3 regions of the Streptomyces zhihengii genome follow, and region 1 is predicted to be linked to each of the others. Evidence: riboswitches for the same ligand, from Rfam matches in the RefSeq annotation. Region 1 holds a riboswitch; each other region holds the start of a gene.

Region 1 (4,603 bases):
GCGAGGGCCAGGGTGGCCGCGGTGCGGGCGGCCGGTCCGGCGAGCGGATTCCGCTGGGGTTTTCGGTGGGGGCTGCGGTGCGGTTTCCGGTGCGCTGCCACGGTGGCGCCGTTCCTTCCGTCGTCCGTCCGCCGGTCCCGCGGCCCGGCGGCACGCCGCACGGGGGAGCGGGCATGCCGCCGGACCTTCGGCGGGGGTGGCCGTGCCGCCCGGCTGCACGGCGGCGGTGGGAGCGGCCACCTGGTGCGAGACGCTAGCCCCGGCCGTTACCGGAGCGAGACATGAGGAACACAACTGCCCGAATGTGCTCGTAGCTGCCCGTTTCCTGACGTTCTGCCGTCTGCCGGGGGCATCGGTCCGCCCCCTGTCCTGACCGATGTCCGCCGACGGCGGCCGGGCCGCCCGCCCGTGCGGTAAGAGGGCCCCGGCCGCCGGACCGCCGTCGGGGGCCGCATAGGCTCCGCCGCATGGACGTACTCATCAATGTCTTCGTGGCCCTGCACATCATCGGCATCGCCTCACTGCTGGGTGGCTTCCTCACCCAGATGAAGGCGATGGGCGCGGGGACGGCCCGCTTCGTCCCCGCGATGCTGCACGGCGCGCTGACGATGCTGGTCACCGGCGTCGCGCTGGTGGGCCTCAACCAGGCCGACGACCAGACGGTGAACAACCTCAAGATCGGCATCAAGCTCGCGGTGCTGGTGGTGATCCTCGGCCTGGTCTACGTCAAGCGGGACGAGGAGCGCGTCGACAAGGCCGTCTTCGGAGCCGTCGGCGGGCTGACGGTCGCCAACATCTTCATCGCGACGCTCTGGACCTGATCCCGGGGAACCGCCTCGCGCACAGGGGGCGGCGGCGGCCGGTGATGCCGCCGCCGCCCCCTTCCGTCGGGCGCCCGGTCCGCTCCGGGGTCAGACCGGGCGGACGCTGCCGTAGATCGGCATGTAGTAGATCGACTCCTCGCGGACGTTCGCCCCCGGCTTCGGGGCGTGGATCATCATGCCGTCGCCGATGTAGATGCCGACATGGCTGATGTCGTCGTAGAAGAAGACGAGGTCACCGGGGAGCAGATCGGCCGTCGCCACCCGCTTGCCGACCTCCACCTGGTCCCAGGTGGTGCGCGGCAGGTCGACGCCGGCCGCCTTCCAGGCCGCCTGCGTCAGCCCGGAGCAGTCGTAGGAGCTCGGCCCGGTCGCACCCCAGACGTAGGGCTTGCCGATCTGGGCGCGGGCGAAGGCGAGCACCTTGTCGGCCTTGGCCGTGTAGTTGCCGTCGGTCGTGCCGCCGGTACCGCCGGAAGGCGGCGGCTGCTCCTGCTGCTGCCGCTCCCTCTCCTGGCGGGCCGCCTCGGCCTCCGCCGCAGCGCGGGCCTCGGCCTCCGCCTTGGCCTTCTCCTCCGCCTTCCGCCGGGCCTCCTCCTCCTTCTTGCGCTCGGCGGCGGCGAGCCGGGCCTTCTCCTCGGCCGTCAGCCGGTCGAGCAGCGTGCGGGCCTCGGTGAGCTTGGTCTGCACGGTCTGCTTGCTCGTGCGCAGCGCCTGCTGGGACTCGGTGAGCGCCTGGAGCTTCCTGCCCGCCTCCGCGCGCTGCACGGCCGCCGCGGCGCGCTCGTCCTCGTAGTCCTTGACCGCCGTCCGCTGCTGGTCGGTCATGCGGTTCATGAGCTGCGACTGGTCGAAGTACGCCTGCGGGCTGTCCGCGAACATCAGCGCGGCGGTCGGGGTGACCGCGCCCGTGCGGTACTGGGCGGCGGCGAACGTGCCGAGCGCCCGGCGGGACTCGTTGAGCTGCTCGGCGCGGGTGGCCGCCTCGTCGAGCAGGGTGTCGACCTCACGCCGCTGCTCGGCCGTGGACTCCTTGGCCTTGTTGTACTCCTGGGTCGCGCTGCCGGCCTGGCGGTAGAGGTCGTCGACCTTCTTCTGCACCTCCTCGATGGAGGGCTTGGGGTCGTTCGGCGAGGCGGTGGCGCTCTGCGTCGACAGGAGGGTGACGCCCGCGAGGGCGGCCGTCGTGAACCCGACGGCGGGGGAGGTCCTGGTGCTGCGACTGCGGATCCTGCGATGCGACGCCAAGGCCGGCATCTCCTTCTTCCGTGGACCGCCTACCGGGTTAGCTGTCGGGTTCGGGCGAACGGAAGGTGCCCTACGGGCCGTGCGGACACGGCCCGATTCACCCCGGTGCTGCTTGAGTGGGTCCCCGGTTCCGAACTGCCCAGCGGTCAGCACGGATTCGGCGCAGTCGACCCGTTCGGCGCGGTTCGCCGGGAGGGGTGCGGGCCGTCTGGTCGAGCACGCTAGCCAACTCGTGCGGGTGCTGTGAAGGTTGATGTTCGATATGTCCGATACATTTTCGTGACCTTCTTCACCGGCGACGCGGCGATGGCGTCCCGGATCCGCCCGGTCACACACCGTGTCCCGTCCCCTGCTCCGGGGGCGGGTCCGCCGATGCGGCCCGGAGTGTCGGTGGGGCCGCCTAGACTCGGTAGGCGATGAGCAGCCTCTTTGACGACAGCTTCCTGGCCGGCCTCCAGTCCCCCGAGGGGGAGCCCCACCAGGAGGAGCAGCCCCCGCCGCCCGAGGAGCACGCACCGGAGCCGATCCCGGACGACCTCTTCCAGGGCGGCTACGACGTGCCCCCGGCCCGCGAGGGCTACTACCGCGACGGCCACCCGCGCCCCGTGGCGGATCCGGCCGCCCTGCTCGACGGGCTGAACGAACAGCAGTCGGCCGCGGTCGTCCACACCGGCTCCCCGCTGCTCATCGTCGCCGGCGCGGGCTCCGGCAAGACCAGGGTGCTGACCCACCGCATCGCCCATCTGCTGGGCACCCGGCACGTCCACCCCGGCCAGATACTGGCGATCACCTTCACCAACAAGGCCGCCGGGGAGATGAAGGAGCGGGTCGAGCAGCTCGTCGGCCCCCGGGCGAACGCCATGTGGGTCATGACGTTCCACAGCGCCTGTGTGCGCATCCTGCGCCGCGAGTCGAAGAGGCTCGGCTTCACCTCGTCGTTCTCGATCTACGACGCCGCCGACTCCAAGCGCCTGATGGCGCTGGTCTGCCGCGACCTGGACCTCGACCCGAAGAAGTTCCCGCCGAAGTCGTTCAGCGCCAAGATCTCCAACCTGAAGAACGAGCTGATCGACGAGGAGACCTTCGCCGACCAGGCGGCCGACGGCTTCGAGAAGACGCTGGCCGAGGCGTACCGGATGTACCAGTCGCGGCTGCGCGAGGCCAACGCGCTGGACTTCGACGACATCATCATGACGACGGTCCACCTGCTCCAGGCCTTCCCCGACGTGGCCGAGCACTACCGCCGCCGCTTCCGGCACGTCATGGTCGACGAGTACCAGGACACCAACCACGCCCAGTACACGCTCGTGCGCGAGCTGGTCGGCACCGGCTACGAGGACCTGGGGCCGGCCGAGCTGTGCGTCGTCGGCGACGCCGACCAGTCGATCTACGCCTTCCGCGGCGCGACCATCCGCAACATCCTCCAGTTCGAGGAGGACTACCCGGACGCGACCACGATCCTGCTGGAGCAGAACTACCGCTCCACCCAGACGATCCTCTCCGCCGCCAACGCCGTCATCGAGCGCAACGAGTCCCGCCGCCCGAAGAACCTGTGGACCAACGCGGGCGAGGGCGCCCGGATCACCGGCTACGTCGCGGACACCGAGCACGACGAGGCGCAGTTCGTCGCCGACGAGATCGACCGGCTCACGGACGCGGGCGACGCCCGCGCCGGGGACGTCGCCGTCTTCTACCGGACGAACGCGCAGTCCCGTGTCTTCGAGGAGATCTTCATCCGCGTCGGCCTGCCCTACAAGGTCGTCGGCGGCGTGCGCTTCTACGAGCGCAAGGAGGTCCGCGACGTGCTGGCCTATCTGCGGGTGCTCGCCAACCCCGAGGACAACGTGCCGCTGCGCCGCATCCTCAACGTGCCCAAGCGCGGCATCGGCGAGCGGGCCGAGGCGATGGTCGACGCCCTGGCGCAGCGTGAGCGGATCACCTTCCCGCAGGCGCTCAAGCGGGTCGACGAGGCCTACGGCATGGCCGCCCGGTCGGCCAACGCGGTCAAGCGGTTCAACGTGCTCATGGAGGAGCTGCGGACCATCGCCGAGTCCGGCGCCGGTCCCGCCGTCGTGCTGGAGGCCGTCCTGGAGCGGACGGGCTACCTCGCCGAACTCCAGGCGTCCACCGACCCGCAGGACGAGACGCGCATCGAGAACCTCCAGGAACTGGCGGCCGTGGCGCTGGAGTTCGAGCAGGACCGCTCCGAGGAGGAGGGCGCCGGCACGCTGGCGGAGTTCCTGGAGCAGGTCGCGCTGGTGGCGGACTCCGACCAGATCCCCGACGACGAGGCGGAGGGCACCGGCGTCATCACGCTGATGACCCTGCACACCGCGAAGGGGCTGGAGTTCCCGGTGGTCTTCCTGACCGGCATGGAGGACGGCGTCTTCCCGCACATGCGGGCGCTGGGCCAGACCAAGGAGCTGGAGGAGGAGCGCCGGCTGGCGTACGTGGGCATCACCCGGGCCCGGGAGCGCCTGTACCTGACGCGTTCGTCGATGCGCAGCGCCTGGGGGCAGCCCTCGTACAACCCG
Region 2 (4,603 bases), 2.3 Mb from region 1:
CGGAATTCATGGCTCCGCGGGCTGGACCGGGGCCAAGATCCGCTGTGTAGGGTGACCGCCGTGGGCAGAGTGCGAAGAAGCGTCCCCGAGCGGCGGGAGGAGTTGCTCACCGCCGCCGTCGAGCAGATCGAGGAGCACGGCGCAGCCGCCGTCCGGATCGCCGACGTCGCCGCGTCGCTCGGTGTGAGCAACGCGCTCGTGCTCTACCACTTCGCCTCGAAGGAGCAGCTCGTCTCGGCGGCCTTCACCCATGCCGCCGACGCCGACCTGGCCCATCTGCGCAGACTGCTCGGCCGCCGCACCTCGGCGCTGCGCCGGCTGCGCACCGCCGTGCGCTGGTACGCGCCGACCGGCCAGGCGAAGGGGTGGCGGCTGTGGATCGAGGCATGGTCGGTGTCCCTGCGGGATCCGGCCCTGCGGGAGGTCTCCCGGGGCCTGGACCAGCAGTGGAAGGCGGCGCTCACCGAGGTGATCGCGCAGGGCGCGGCGTCCGGCGAGTTCCGCTGCGACGACCCGGCGGCCGCCGCCTGGCGGCTCACGGCCTTCCTCGACGGGCTCGCGGTGCAGATGACCTCGTACGAGGGGACGCTGTCGCGGGCGGCGATGCTGGAGTGGACGGACGACGCCCTGGCCAGGGAGCTGGGCGTCGACCGCGCGGAGCTCACCGCGACCGCCCGCTGACACCCCCGCCCGCTGACGCCCCCGGCCGCTGACACCCCCGCCCGCGCGACACGTGACCGGGGCTGCCCGGGGGGCGGACGCCGCCCGGCACGCAGGCCGCCCGGCCGGGCGGATGCCCGCGCGGCAGCGGCTCAGAGCGGCAGCAGGTCGGGGCGCTTGGCCAGGACGTGGTCGCCGGAGCTCTCGCCCCGCAGCCGGCGCCCGATCCACGGCCCGAGGTACTCGCGGGCCCATTGGATGTCGTCGCGCCGGACCTCGAGCTGCCCGCGCGGGGGCAGCGGCGGCCACGGCTGGTCCGGGTCGGCGGGCACCCGGAGGCCGAGGACCTGGGCGGCACGCAGGGCGACCCTGGTGTGCCCCTCGGGCGAGAGGTGCAGCCGGTCCGCGTCCCAGGCGCGCCGGTCCTGGACGGACTTCAGCGACCAGAGGTCGAGGACCGGGCAGCCGTACCGGTCGGCGATGGCCCGCACATGGGCGGTGTAGGTGGCGATCTTGCCCCGCAGGTGCCGCAGGACGGGCACGTCACGGGTGTCGAAGCCGGTGGTCACCATGACGGTGCCGACGCACGACGTCAGGTCGGCGACGGCGGCCTCGAAGCGCTCGGCCACGGCGTCCGGGTCGCTGCCCGGGCGGATGATGTCGTTGCCGCCCGCGCAGAAGCTCACCAGGTCGGGTGCGAGCTCCTTGGCCCTCGGGACCTGCTCGGCCACGATCTGGTCGAGCAGGCGGCCGCGTACGGCGAGGTTGGCGTAGCGGAAGCCGTGTTCGGGGGCGAGGTCGTCGAGGAGGACCGCGAAGCGGTCCGCCCATCCGACGAACGTCCCGTCGGGGGCGGGGTCGCCGACGCCCTCGGTGAAACTGTCACCGATCGCCGCGTACGACCCGAATGCGCCACTGTTCTCTGTTCTCGAATCGTCTGCCACGGGACAGCATCTTTCACCCGCGGATGTGACCTACGCGACCGTAAGGAGGGGTTGACGGGTGGTGATCTTTACCACCGGTCAACTTTTCCCCAAGCCGGAATACGCGGAATCCCCCGCTCCGCCGCCGGACGGAGCGAGGGACCCGGACCGGCCGCCCGAGGGCCGCCGGAAGGAGTGCGCGGGCGCCTCAGAGGGAGACGCCGTGCTGGCGCAGGTACGCCAGCGGGTCGACGTCCGAGCCGTAGGAGGCACCGGTGCGGATCTCGAAGTGCAGGTGCGGGCCGGTGGAGTTGCCGGTCGAGCCGGAGAGGCCGATCTGGTCGCCGCCGGTCACCGACTGGCCGCTGGAGACGGACAGCGAGGACAGGTGGGCGTACTGCGAGTAGGTGCCGTCGGTGTGCTGGATGACGACCTCGTTGCCGTACGAGCCACCCCATCCGGCCGACACGACGGTGCCGGCCGCGACGGCCTTCACGGAGGTGCCGGTGGCGGCGACGAAGTCGACACCGGTGTGGTAACCGCTGGACCACATCGCGCCGTTCTGGTGGTACGGCGTGGAGATGGTGGCACCGGGGACGGGCGCGGAGAACCCGGCGGCCGAGCTCTTGGCCGCAGAGCTCTCGGCCGCGGGCTTCTCGGCCGGCTCCGCCGCGGGGGCGGCCTTGCGCGCGGTGTCGCGGGAGGCCCGCGAGGAGTCGTCGGCGCGGACCTCGGGGTCGCTCTTGGCCTGGGACTTGGCGCCGATGGTGAGTTCGAGACCCGGGTGGATCAGGGACGGGTCGGCACCGATGGCGCGGCGGTTGTCGTCGAAGAGCTGCTTCCAGCCGCCGCGGACGTCCTGCTCGTCGGCGATCTTCGACAGGTAGTCACCGGCCACCACGGTGTACGTCTTGGGGGCCTTGGCGGCGGGGGCCTTCGCCGCGACGGACGCCGCGGCGGGGACCGAGGCGACGGCCGGGGCGGGCGCCGCTGCGGGGGCCGGGCCGGTGGCCGCACCGGCGGCGGTGGCACCGATCAGCGGGAGTGCGATGGCGGCGCCGCCGGTCCCGGCGACGACGAAGCCGCGGGTGATGGGGCCTGCCTTGGGACGACGGTGCTTACCCTTTCGGGGCATGGCGCTTTCCTCTCCGGCGCCTGCGAGGTGAGCTGTCGGGTTCGGGCTGGAGATGCCCGTTCGCGCGAGCTGCGCGATTTCACCCCAAGCCGTCCGAATTCTCCGGATACGGCGTACTACCTGGGTCCCCCGCTCCTGCCACACGTGGGTTCGGTTGGGAGTCCGGTCGGCGGCAGGATTAGGCGTTCCGTCCGGATCGAGCGTGACCGTAGGCGAACGGCGTCGGCGGAAACAAGCGTCGATTTCCGAAAGGCATTGCCGCGTCCGAATGGGCGCGGCATTTCCCGTCACCCTGCGTGGAGCGCGCCGGCCGGACGGCCTGCCCGGGGCGGCAGTTGAGCCCGGGGCGGCGGGCACGGTCCGTCACCGATGAGATCCTGCTCACCAGCCCGAGCCCATTTCCCTTTCATGCGGGGCACGTTATCCCCAAACCCTCAATTCGGACAGAATGCGCGAAAGGCTGTTCGGCGGCCTATTTGCCGCTCAAGATCGGCGGCATCGTCCGGCTTCGCCCCCTTTCCCCGCCGGCGGCTCCGCGGGGCGAAGGGGAGGGCGGCCGGGGGCCGTGGGGGCATGCCCGCACGACCCGGCGCGAACAGGACGATTGAATGATGAACGCGTGTCGTATGGTCGGGTTCGCGCCTCCGTCGGCGACCGCCGACGGCAGTCACCCGAAGGAGTCCACGTGACGCAGCAGCTGCCGCAGGCCCCGTCGACAGAGCCCGAACTCGCCGGAGTCCGCAATTTCCGCGACGTCGGCGGGCTGCCCACCGTGGACGGCCGGCGGGTGCGGCACGGCAGGCTGTTCCGCAGCGGACACCTCGCGCACGCCACGGCGAGCGACGCCGCGTACCTGTCCACGCTCGGTCTGCACACCGTCTTCGACTTCCGCAACGCCGCGGACCACCGGCTGGAGGGTCCGGACGTCGAGCTGCCCGGCGTGCGCAACGTCAACCTGCCGCTGAGCGACCCGGCGGACGGCGCGGAGTTCTGGCGGATGGTCCGCGACGGGAACCTCGACCAGCTCAAGGCGATCCTGGCGGACGGCAAGGGCGCGGACCGGATGATCGCCTCGTACCGCCTGATCGTCACCGAGCGGACGGCCGAGCACAGCCGGGTGCTGCACTCGCTCGCCGAGGACAGCGTGCCCGCGCTGATGCACTGTGCGGCGGGCAAGGACCGCGCCGGTCTCTCCGTCGCCGTCACCCTGCTCGCGGTCGGCGTGGAGCGCGAGGCGATCGAGGCGGACTACCTGAAGTCCAACGACCCGCACCGCCGCTACAAGGTGCGCCGCAGCTCCGACTCCCCCGAGGCGATGTCCGCGGAGGTCATGGAGCTGCTCAACCCGCTCTTCGACGCGCGGGCCGCCTACCTCGCGGCGGCCTTCGAGACGATCGACGAGACCTGGGGCGGGACGGAGCGGTACTTCTCCGAGGGGCTCGGCCTCTCCCCCGAGACCCGGGAGCGGCTGCGCGAGCGGCTCGTCGAGGACGCCTGAGCCCGCCCGGGCGCGGAACCCCGGCCGGGGGGACCCGCCCCCGGTCCCGCCCGGCGGGCGGCCGGCGGGCGGCCGGCGGGCGGGCGGCGGGCGGGCGGGCGGCCGGCGGCGGGGCTACTGGTTCCGAGCGCCGACGAGGAACAGCAGGTAGAGGAAGCCGGCCACGAGGTGGCCGGCGATCAGATAGGCGAAGAGGCGGATCACCAGCCCGCGGGGGAAGCGGTCCTCACGCGGGCTCGCGCCCGGTCGCGCTCTGCCGTCCAGCGGATCGTGCGACATGTCCTGGATCACGTACCTTCCGGGTCAGACGTGCGGATGGAAGTCGGGGCTCTGGAGCAGCGTGTGCATGAAGAGCAGCTCCGCCCCGTCGGAGGTGGCGGCGGCGAT
Region 3 (4,603 bases), 980 kb from region 1:
CCGTCGCGTGCGGCGCTGAGGAAGGCCTCGACCACCCGGCGCTGCCGCCCGAGGTCGGGGTCGGGCACCGGCGCACCGCCCCGCACCCGCCGCCGGGCCCGGCTGGCGAGCTGACGGGCGGCGGCCGGGGTGCGGTCCACGAGGGGCGCGATCTCGTCGAAGGGCACGGCGAACATGTCGTGCAGCACGAAGGCGAGCCGTTCCGCGGGGGTGAGGGTCTCCAGGACGACGAGCAGGGCGAGGCCCACGGAGTCGGCGAGCAGCGCCTCGTGCTCGGGGTCCACGGTGTCCCCGGTGCCGGCGACCGGCTCGGGCAGATGCGGCGCCAGTGGCTGTTCCCGCCGTGAGACCCGGGTGCGGAGCATGTCCAGGCAGACCCGGCCGACCACGGTGGTCAGCCAGCCGCCCAGGTTCGCGACCCGGTCGCTGTCGGAGCGGCTGAGCCTGAGCCAGGCCTCCTGGACGGCGTCGTCCGCCTCGGAGAGGGAGCCGAGCATCCGGTAGGCGACGGCGCGAAGCTGCGGCCGGTGCTCCTCGAAGCGCTCCGCGAGGACGTCCGGCGCCGCCGCCGTGCCCGGCTCCCGCGCCCCGCCCGGCCCCGCCGCCGTGCCCGGCGCGGCTCCGGGTGCGTCCTCGGTGCCGGTCCCGTTCCCGGTCCTGTTCATCGTCCGTCCCGTCTCCTGGTGGGTGCCCGTCCACCACTCCGACGTTTCCGGTGCCGGGGATGTGACATCGGGCCGGAGCCGCCCAGGTGGGCGGGCCGGGGCCCGCCCGCGAGCGGGTGCGGACCGGGGCCCGCGAGGGGTTGCGGACCGGCCCTCGGAGGGGCGCGGGGAAAACTGGTCGGAAGGGCTCTCCGGATGGCGTAAGGTTGTGTTCACCGACGCGGGGTGGAGCAGCTCGGTAGCTCGCTGGGCTCATAACCCAGAGGTCGCAGGTTCAAATCCTGTCCCCGCTACTGAAGACGGTGGCCCGTCATTCGAGATCACATCGAATGACGGGCCACCGTCGTTTCCGGGCCCGGCACCAGGTCCGTGGCCTGCGTCTCCCGGCCTGCGGCTTCGCCCGGCGGGGCGGCGGCAAGTCGCCGCTTCGGCCGTCCGCCCGCAGCATGGAAGAGCACGGCACCGGTCGTGGCCGTGGGGCGGAAGCGGCGGGAGATCAATGGTGGGGCGAGAGCGGCGCAGCACCTTCCGGACTCCGTGGTACCTGCGCCTGCTCCCTGCCGTGATGCTCGTCGGCGGCGCCTTCTTCGACGCCCTCAGCCCTCCCCGCTTCACCGCCGTGCCGCTCTTCGCCGCGGCCCCGCTGGTGGCGGCGGCCCTCACCTCGTGGGTGGTGACCCTGCTCACCGGCATCGCCGCCGTCGTGGCCACCGCCGGGCTGCACGTCTACAACCAGGACGTCACCGAGATCACCTCCTTCACCGAGGTGACCACGGTGGCCACCGTCTCGGCCGTCGCGCTGCTGATCAACCGGGTCGTACGGCTGGGCAGCGAACGCCTGGCCTCGGCCCGGGTGATCGCCGAGGCGGCCCAGCGCGCCGTGCTGCCCGAACCGCAGGACCGGATCGCCGGGCTCCAGGTCGCCGCGCGGTACGAGGCCGCGCAGGCGGACGCGTTCATCGGCGGCGACCTCTTCGCCGTGCAGGACACCCCCTGGGGCGTCCGGCTGATCGTGGGGGACGTCCGGGGCAAGGGCATGGAGGCGGTCTCGGCGGTCGCCGTGCTGGTCGGGTCCTTCCGGGAGGCGGCCGAGCAGGAGAGCACGCTGGAGGCCGTGGCGCAGCGGCTGGAGCGGGCGCTGAAACGCGAGGGTGTGCGGCGGCCCGGGCTGGACGCCTTCGAGGGCTTCACCACGGCCGTGATCGGCGAGATCCCCGCTGTACGGGCGGGCGGCCCGCCCGGGGACGGGTACGCGGTACGGCTGGTGAACCGGGGCCACCCCGACCCGCTGCTGCTCCACGCGGACGGCTCGCTGGTGTCGCTCGCGCCGACCGAGCCGGCGCTGCCGCTCGGGATGGGGGACCTGGGGGGCGGGCCGGACCGGGCGGACGCGTACCCGCTGCCGGCCGGCTCCACCCTGCTGCTCTACACCGACGGCCTCTCCGAGGCGCGGGACGCGCACGGCGTCTTCTACGACCCGGGCGAGCGGCTGCGGGGGCGTGTCTTCCCCGGCCCGGAGGAACTGCTGGACGCCCTGGTGGACGATGTGCGGCGCTACTCCGGGGGCGGGCCCTCCGACGACATGGCGCTGATGGCGGTGGCCCGGCCCTCGGCGGGGCAGCCGGACCGGCGCCGTACGGTTCCGGTCGTCCCCGCCGACTGAGCCGTCGATCCAGCGGCCCGGCCGAGCGGTCGGCGCAGCGGCCCGACAGGCCGGGGCCTGGCACCCCGGCGGAAGGGCGCGGGCGCACGGTGGCGTGGGGCCGGTCGGTGGGCGGGCACCGTGCGTAGTCGGGGAATGCCACTGCGCATAACATCTGACACACCATCAGAACCCGTGGCCCGTCTGAAGGTCGATCAAGTCGCCCGATTCCGGCTGCTTCTGTCCCGATAAGTCCTGGCCACAGTCGTTAACGATCAGTCGGAACGGCTTGGAATCCAGCCCCGCCGTCTATTAACGTTCGATAACGCAACGCGGTCGTCCCAGCCGTCGCCAGTGGCGGCACCGTACGCGCGCGCCGAATTCCGCAAGGGAACCGGGGAACCACTCATTGGGGTGAATCGGGCATCATCTGCCGCTCTGTGCGCGGCCGATGGCACCCGTAGGAGACCTTCCTGCTCCGAACCCGTCAGCTAACCCGGTAGGCGAGAAGGAAGGAAAGGAGTACGCCTTCGTGGCGTCCAACATGCCTGCCCCCGAGGCCCCGTTCGCCCCTTCCTCTTTCGGCGGCGACGCCCCGGAACGGTCGTACGAGGAGTGGAATCCGACCGAGGAGACCATCCGGCCCGTGCGCGGGCGGCACCGCGTGGCCAAGCAGCGGGGCGGACTCGCCCGCAGCTCCACCGTTCTCGGAGTCGGCGTCATCGCGGCCGTCGGCGCGGGTGGCATGGCCACCGCGCAGGACAAGCCCGCGGTGTCGATATCCCTGCCCGACTCCATCACCGACCACCTTCCCGACGCCTCCTCCCTCCCGGGTGTGGGCTCGCTGATCTCCGACGACTCGGACGGCGACGGGACCGCGAACCACGCCCCGCTCACCGCGATGACCGCGGTCGCCGACAGCGGCGAGCGGGCCGGCGGCGAGCAGGCGGCCGGCGCGGGCGAGGCACTGCGCGCCCGGATCCTCCAGCAGGCCGAGCAGCAGCGGGCCGAGGCCGACGCCGAGGCCAAGGCCGCGGCGGAGAAGTCGGCCGCCGAACAGGCCGCCGCCCAGGCCGCGAAGCAGCAGTCGGCCGCCGAGAAGCAGGCCGCCGAGGAGAAGCGCAAGGCCGAGGAGGCCGCCCGGGCCAAGGCCGAGGCCGAGCGCCTGGCCGAGCTCGCCAGGAGCTGGTCCCTGCCCACCTCCTCGTACACCCTGACCTCCACCTACGGTGAGTCCGGCTCCATGTGGTCCTCCGGCCAGCACACCGGACTGGACTTCGCCGCGCCGACGGGTACCCCGGTCAAGGCCGTTCACACCGGCACCGTCACCTCGGCCGGCTGGTCCGGCTCGTACGGCTACCGGATCGTGCTGGAGCTCGAGGACGGCACCGAGGTCTGGTACGCCCACCTGTCGTCGATGACCGCGAGCGCCGGGCAGAAGGTCACCACCGGCGAGACCATCGGCCGCGTCGGCGCCACCGGCAACGTCACCGGGCCCCACCTGCACATGGAGGTCCACACCGCGGGCGGCTCCGGCATCGACCCGCTCGCCTGGCTGCGGGGCAAGGGCCTCACCGTCTGACCCCGGCCGCCCGCCGCACGGGCACACCTTCCGACGGACCCCGCCGGTCCCGGCGCTCACCCCCCGACGCCTGGGCCGGCGGACCCGTGTCCGGGCACCTGCCGCGGAGTCACCCCTGCCGGGCCGGGGTCCCGGCAGGGGCGGCGGAACGGGCCGGCGGGCCACGTCGGCGGAGCCGCCGCGGAATAGCGGAGCGGGATCATACGGTTGACCGCTCATGACCTCTCTACGCACCCTCGGCCGGTCCGGTCTCGACGTCTTCCCGCTCTCCCTCGGCGGCAACGTCTTCGGATGGACCGCCGACGAGACCCAGTCCTTCGCCGTCCTCGACGCGTACACCGCGGCGGGCGGCAACTTCGTCGACACGGCCGACACCTATTCCTCCTGGGTGCCGGGCAACGAGGGCGGCGAGTCCGAGACCGTCATCGGCAAGTGGCTCGCCGCGCGCGGCAACCGGGCCGATGTCGTCGTCGCGACCAAGGTCGGCGCGCACCCGCGGTTCAAGGGCCTGAGCGCCACCACGATCAAGGCCGCGGCGGAGGAGTCGCTGCGGCGCCTGGGCACCGATCACATCGATCTGTACTACTCCCACTTCGACGACCCGGCCGTGCCCGTCGAGGAGATCGTCGTCGCGCTCGACCAGTTGGTGAAGGACGGCAAGGTCCGCGCCCTCGGCGCGTCCAACCTGAGCGCCGAGCGCCTGCGGGCGTCCCT

The links. A riboswitch is a leader RNA that binds a small molecule or an ion and turns the genes downstream of it on or off. The one in region 1 is predicted to bind cyclic di-AMP.
Region 2: linked by a shared signal. The riboswitch ahead of JE024_RS04760 (M23 family metallopeptidase) and the one ahead of JE024_RS14110 (C40 family peptidase) in region 1 are both predicted to bind cyclic di-AMP.
Region 3: linked by a shared signal. The riboswitch ahead of JE024_RS18460 (M23 family metallopeptidase) and the one ahead of JE024_RS14110 (C40 family peptidase) in region 1 are both predicted to bind cyclic di-AMP.

What each region holds. Positions count from the first base shown of each region.
Region 1 is NZ_JAFEJA010000001.1:3,407,844-3,412,446, reverse strand. Features, by position in the region: gene JE024_RS14120 (C40 family peptidase) at 1-101, opposite strand, end outside; gene JE024_RS14115 (hypothetical protein) at 468-821, shown strand; gene JE024_RS14110 (C40 family peptidase) at 912-2,078, opposite strand; cyclic di-AMP (ydaO/yuaA leader) riboswitch at 2,081-2,242, opposite strand; gene pcrA (DNA helicase PcrA) at 2,486-4,603, shown strand, end outside.
Region 2 is NZ_JAFEJA010000001.1:1,132,132-1,136,734, forward strand. Features, by position in the region: gene JE024_RS04750 (TetR/AcrR family transcriptional regulator) at 61-681, shown strand; gene JE024_RS04755 (SGNH/GDSL hydrolase family protein) at 813-1,604, opposite strand; gene JE024_RS04760 (M23 family metallopeptidase) at 1,792-2,718, opposite strand; cyclic di-AMP (ydaO/yuaA leader) riboswitch at 2,721-2,884, opposite strand; gene JE024_RS04765 (tyrosine-protein phosphatase) at 3,404-4,216, shown strand; gene JE024_RS04770 (DUF6126 family protein) at 4,331-4,495, opposite strand; gene JE024_RS04775 (helix-turn-helix domain-containing protein) at 4,520-4,603, opposite strand, start outside.
Region 3 is NZ_JAFEJA010000001.1:4,392,169-4,396,771, forward strand. Features, by position in the region: gene sigJ (RNA polymerase sigma factor SigJ) at 1-665, opposite strand, end outside; tRNA gene JE024_RS18450 (tRNA-Met) at 885-958, shown strand; gene JE024_RS18455 (PP2C family protein-serine/threonine phosphatase) at 1,165-2,328, shown strand; cyclic di-AMP (ydaO/yuaA leader) riboswitch at 2,672-2,828, shown strand; gene JE024_RS18460 (M23 family metallopeptidase) at 2,840-3,889, shown strand; gene JE024_RS18465 (aldo/keto reductase) at 4,107-4,603, shown strand, end outside.